2 regions of the Blautia sp. TM10-2 genome follow, and region 1 is predicted to be linked to the other one. Evidence: predicted binding sites of a transcription regulator. Region 1 holds the regulator's gene; the other holds the start of a gene.

Region 1 (3,141 bases):
CAAGAGGAACTTCTGTGTGCTGCACCGTAAAAACGAGCAGTTCTTTTGCCGTCCGGCTTTTGGAAAGTCCCGGTCCCGCAACAACAGCGTCCGCCCAGGCGAGATCCTGCAGCAGGGCTTCTTCCGGAAGCGGCTCATCCTCCTTCCAGAAATCCGCCATTGCTTCCGGCAGGGCACAGAAAAGCGGCGTACGGTTTCTTTCCTCTGTCACAACCTTTACCATGCCGGCACCGGATGCAAGGACTGCCCTGGCACACAAAACAGCGGCTCCGCACATGGCACCGGAACCGGCAAGTACCAGCACCTTTCCGAAGGTTCCCTTATTTCCCATCGGCGTGCGGGTAAGAAACCGGTCCAGATCTTCTTTTTCCACTGAACCGTACCAGGGCGTCTCCTCTTCTCCTGCATCAAAGCCGATTCCGATATCACGGACCAGGACCTCTCCGGCATATCGTTTTCCGGGATCAAAGAGAAGCCCTGGCTTTGCACAGGCAAATGTCACCGTGGCTCTGGCTTTCACCGCCGCATCAAGGACCTCTCCGGTATCCGTGTGGATCCCCGAAGGGATGTCCACGGCAAGAACAGGAACACCGCTTGCGCAGATTGCTTCCACTGCCCTCCGGTACTCCCCTGCCAGCGGACGGGATACGCCAATTCCAAAGATGGCATCTATGATAACAGTATATTCCCGGAAATCCGGATTCTTAACCTCACGGACCCCATAATTTTCCGCAATTTTCTTCTGTGCTCTCATGCCTTCACTGTATTTTTCCGGATTTCCAAGACAGAACAGTTCCGCATCCACCCCTTTCGTCTTTAAAATCCGTGCAATTGCCGCACCGTCCCCTCCATTATTTCCGGGACCGCACACAGCAAGGACTTTTCCTGTATCCCATGTTCCATTTTGAAGCTCCTCCACGCAGGACAGCGCTGCGCGCTCCATCAGTACCAGGGACGGTACCCCCATGGTTTCGATCGTATTGCGGTCTGCCTGCTTCATCTGTGCTGCTGTAAGAATCCGTTTCATCGCTTTTCCTCCTTTTCCTGCCTTATCCGGAAAGTGAACAGAAAAAGTCTCCGGTTTCCCGAAGACTCTCCTGCTTTTGTTTTGGTTTCTTAATTGTTCTTTGGATGCTCCGCCTCATATCTGGTCAGATTGTAGGAGAGACGCATCAGACTTTCGGAAAGATGGACGTTCTCGACGATCACATCTTTCGGAAGTTTTAAGTTTAGATCGGTATGTGCAAAATTCCAGATTGCTTTTACACCGTTGTCCACGAGAATCTCTGCCATCTCTACCGCTTTTGCTTTTGGCAGTGTCAAAGCCGCAATCTCTACATGGTGTTCCTTGATAAATTCCGGAAGCTCGTCCGCCATGCGGATTTCAATTCCGCGCACGGAGATTCCTTTTAATACCGGGTTGACGTCAAAAATACCGACCGTTTTGAATCCGCTTCTTTCAAAGGCCGCATAATTAGCAAGCGCCTGTCCCAGATTTCCGGCTCCGACAAAAATCATATTGTGGACTCTGTCCAGACCTAAAATTTTTCCAATCTCGCTGTACAGATACCGCACGTTATAACCATACCCCTGCTGGCCGAAGCCGCCGAAATTATTTAAATCCTGGCGAATCTGGGAAGCTGTCACTTTCATCCGCTCGCTCAGCTCACCGGAAGAGATCCGTTCTACTCCGTCCTCCAGCAATTCGCCCAGGTAACGATAATATCTAGGAAGTCTTTTGATAACTGCCCGCGAAATTCCTTTTTCTTCCAAGATAAATTCCTCCTTATTTACACCTGCATATATTCATATTATATATGGTTGATAGAAAATTGTCAAAGATTTCTTGAAATTTTGTGTATTACTCTCTATAATAAGGATGGTGTATTATGTCAAAATACAGAAATATGTTATCTGGAGGAACCACATGATTCTTGCATGTCAGAATATCTCGAAAGCATTCGGGACAACGGAAATTATCAAAAATGCATCTTTTCATATAGAAGAACGCGAAAAAACCGCACTGGTCGGCATCAACGGTGCCGGAAAATCGACGCTGTTAAAAATCATCATCGGCGAAATGAGGGCCGATGAGGGAGAGGTCATCCTCTCCAAAGGAAAGACGATGGGCTATCTCGCCCAGCATCAGGATCTGACCGGACACCTTTCCATTTACCAGGAAGTGCTGACCGCGAAACAGAATCTGATCGATATGGAGGAACGCCTCCGTCAGATGGAAAGTGATATGAATACAAAATCCGGTGCAGAGCTGGATGAACTTCTTTCCACCTACACCCGCCTCTCCCATACCTTTGAACTGGAAAACGGATACGCGTACCGCAGTGAAGTCGTCGGTGTTTTAAAAGGTCTTGGCTTTTCCGAGAGCGATTTTGAAAAACAGGTGGACTCCCTCTCCGGCGGTCAGAAGACCCGCGTGGCACTTGGTAAACTGCTGCTCACCAAACCGGACATCATTCTGCTCGACGAGCCGACCAACCACCTCGATATGGACTCGATCTCCTGGCTCGAAACGTATCTTTTAAATTACAGCGGAGCCGTCCTGATCGTCTCCCATGACCGTTACTTTCTCGACCGCGTTGTCACAAAAGTCGTTGAAGTGGACAATAAAAAAGTAACAACTTTTGAGGGAAACTATACCGCCTACAGTCAAAAAAAAGCAATGCTCCGTGAAGCCGCTTACCATGCCTGGGTCAACCAGCAGCAGGAAATCCACCATCAGGAAGAAGTCATTGCAAAGCTGAAATCTTTCAACCGCGAGAAATCCATCAAACGCGCCGAGAGCCGTGAAAAAATGCTGGACAAAATGGATGTGCTGGAAAAGCCGACCGAAGTACGCTCCGATATGCGGATCCGTCTGGAACCGCGCATCACAAGCGGAAACGATGTGCTGACCGTCGAGCACCTCTCCAAAGCCTTCCCGGGACAGACGCTTTTCCAGGATCTGAATTTCGAAATCAAGCGCGGGGAGCGCGTCGCAATCATCGGAAACAACGGAACGGGAAAAACGACGATCTTAAAGATCTTAAACGAAGTCATCCGCCCGGATGCCGGCTCTTTTACACTTGGAAGCCGTGTACAGATCGGTTACTACGATCAGGAGCATCAGGTGCTCCACATGGA
Region 2 (3,141 bases), on a different contig from region 1:
CATAAAAGAAAGCCCCTGACACTTTCATGTCAGGGGCTTCCTTTCGATCAATTCAGAAAATTTATTTCTGCGGGCCGGCGGAAACGAGTGCTTTACCAGCAGCGTTTCCTTCATATTTTGCAAAGTTCTTGATGAATCTTTCAGCCAGATCCAGTGCTTTGGTCTCCCACTCGGAAGCATCAGCATAGGTATCGCGAGGATCCAGGATAGCCGGATCAACGCCCGGAAGTTCAGTCGGAACTTCGAAGTTGAAGTACGGAATAGTCTTCGTCGGAGCTTCGTTGATAGCACCGCTTAAGATTGCATCGATGATTCCACGGGTATCACGGATGGAGATACGTTTTCCGGTTCCGTTCCAGCCTGTGTTAACCAGGTATGCTTTTGCTCCGCTCTTCTCCATTTTCTTAACAAGCTCTTCTGCATATTTGGTTGGGTGCAGCTCCAGGAATGCCTGGCCGAAGCATGCAGAGAAGGTAGGAGTCGGCTCGGTAATTCCGCGCTCGGTTCCTGCAAGTTTTGCAGTAAATCCGGACAGGAAGTAGTACTGAGTCTGCTCTGGTGTCAGAATAGATACTGGCGGAAGTACGCCGAATGCATCTGCGGACAGGAAGATAACATTCTTAGCTGCCGGTGCAGAAGAAATCGGGCGAACGATGTTCTCAATGTGGTTGATCGGATAAGATACACGAGTATTCTCGGTTACGCTCTTATCATTGAAGTCGATCTTGCCTTCTGCATCAACGGTAACGTTCTCAAGCAGAGCGTCACGTCTGATTGCATTGTAGATGTCCGGCTCAGACTCTTTGTCCAGGTTGATGACTTTTGCATAGCAGCCGCCCTCGAAGTTGAATACTCCGTTGTCGTCCCAGCCGTGCTCATCATCACCGATCAGAAGACGTTTCGGGTCTGTGGAAAGAGTTGTTTTTCCTGTTCCGGAAAGTCCGAAGAAGATTGCGGTGTTCTCACCGTTCAGGTCTGTGTTTGCAGAGCAGTGCATGGAAGCGATGCCCTTCAGCGGCAGATAGTAGTTCATCATGGAGAACATACCTTTCTTCATCTCTCCGCCGTACCATGTGTTGACGATAACCTGCTCACGGCTTGTGATGTTGAATACTACTGCTGTCTCAGAGTTCAGACCCAGCTCTTTGTAGTTCTCAACTTTTGCTTTGGATGCGTTGTAAACAACGAAATCCGGCTCGAAGTTCTCAAGCTCTTCTGCTGTAGGTTTGATGAACATGTTAGTTACGAAATGTGCCTGCCAAGCTACCTCAACGATGAAGCGGATAGCCATACGGGTATCTTTATTTGCGCCGCAGAATGCATCTACAACGAACAGTCTTTTGTTGGAGAGCTCTTTTTTGGCGATCTCTTTTACTGCTGCCCATGCTTCCTGGGTTGCCGGATGGTTATCGTTTTTGTACTCATCAGAAGTCCACCATACAGTATCTTTCGAGTTCTCGTCCACAACGATGTATTTGTCTTTCGGTGAACGGCCTGTATAGATACCGGTCATAACGTTAACTGCACCAAGCTCTGTCTCCCGGCCTTTTTCATAGCCTTCCAGCTCTGGTTTTGTCTCTTCCTCAAATAACTGCTCATAAGAAGGGTTGTACACAATTTCTGTGGTACCGGTGATGCCATACTTTGTTAAATCGATCTGTGCCATCTTGTAATTAACCTCTTTCCTTTGATAGTAATACTGCTTCATTCTGCAAAATGCAGAAATTTGAAGGTATCCTTTAGAAGAAACCGGACCAGCCGGCCTCTTCTACTCTAATTATACATAAAAGGCCAAAAAAATCAACTGAAAATCTTCCGTTTTTTTACAGAACGTGTCCCAAAATCTGTAAAAATTTTATAAACTTCGATTTTTCGAAGTTTTCTGACAATTGCATTTTTGTACACTTCATCCTGCAAATTGACATTTTTTGATTTTTTATGTTATAATATTAATAATTATGTTCGGAAAGAAGTTTCTTTATGTATTACGATCTGACCCGCGGGAAAATCTCCCGCTCTCTTATCCTGTTTGCCCTGCCGATGATCGCAGGAAATCTGTTGCAGCAGTTTTACAACATTGCCGACACCCTGATCGTCGGACGCGTTCTCGGAAGCAATGCGCTCGCCGCCGTCGGCTCCTCCTATACGCTGATGACGTTTCTGACTTCCATTTTTCTCGGCCTGTCGATGGGCGCCGGTGCGCTCTTTTCGATTTATCAGGGACGAAAAGATCTTTCTTCTTTAAAACTTTCGATTCTCCACGCGTTTCTGCTGATCCTTGCCGTTACGCTCGTGCTGAATCTCGCTGTTTATGCAGGCATCGAGCCGATCCTTACGTTTCTTCGCGTCCCGGATGAAGTCCGTCCCGGCATGCGGACGTATCTTCTGATTATCTTTGCCGGCCTTATTGCAACATCCGTATACAATTTCTTTTCCTGTATGCTGCGCGCGCTCGGAAACTCTTCTGTGCCGCTGATTTTTCTCGCTGTCTCTGCTGTGCTGAACATTGCACTGGATCTGCTCTTTGTCGCTGTACTGCCGTTCGGCATCGCAGGCGCGGCGCTCGCTACGGTTCTTGCGCAGTATGTGTCCGCCGTCGGTATTCTGCTCTATGTGCTGCTCCGCTGCCGCATGTGGCTGCCGTCAAAAAAAGAATGGCGTTTCAGCCATTCCATTTTAAAAGAGATTCTGAATCTTTCTTCGATGACCTGCATTCAGCAGTCGGTCATGAATTTCGGCATTCTAATGGTACAGGGGCTCGTCAACAGCTTCGGTCCGGCGGTCATGGCGGCATTTGCGGCCGCGGTGAAAATTGATACCTTTGCCTATCTGCCGGTGCAGGATTTCGGAAATGCCTACTCCACTTTCACCGCACAGAATTACGGGGCCGGAAATCACGAGCGGATCCGGCGCGGCACGAAAGATGCTTTTGCACTGAGCGCTGCTTTTTCCATCGTCATTTCTCTGCTTGTCAATCTGTTCGCGCATCCGCTGATGCAGATTTTCGTGAAAGCATCAGAAATGGAGGTCATCGCGATCGGCGTACAGTACCTGCGGCTGGAAGGCTCGTTCTATCTCGGCATCGGATGGCTGTTTCTGCTGTACGGGTATTACCGCGCTGTCAAACGCGCCGAGATGTCG

Evidence for each region. Region 1 encodes Rex, which represses fermentation and respiration genes when NADH is low (regulators of the CRP and FNR family bind a similar motif). Its sites were predicted from a motif close to ATTGTTAANTANTTAACAAT; they were not measured.
Region 2: pckA (phosphoenolpyruvate carboxykinase (ATP)) is a predicted target of Rex. The motif match lies at 1,938-1,957, and genes of this name have one in related genera.

Annotation. Positions count from the first base shown of each region.
Region 1 covers NZ_QUJZ01000011.1:12,374-15,514, reverse strand. The annotation lists gene DXD92_RS12020 (bifunctional ADP-dependent NAD(P)H-hydrate dehydratase/NAD(P)H-hydrate epimerase) at 1-1,027, opposite strand, end outside; gene DXD92_RS12015 (redox-sensing transcriptional repressor Rex) at 1,117-1,773, opposite strand; gene DXD92_RS12010 (ABC-F family ATP-binding cassette domain-containing protein) at 1,928-3,141, shown strand, end outside.
Region 2 covers NZ_QUJZ01000022.1:5,868-9,008, reverse strand. The annotation lists gene pckA (phosphoenolpyruvate carboxykinase (ATP)) at 62-1,666, opposite strand; gene DXD92_RS17765 (MATE family efflux transporter) at 1,981-3,141, shown strand, end outside.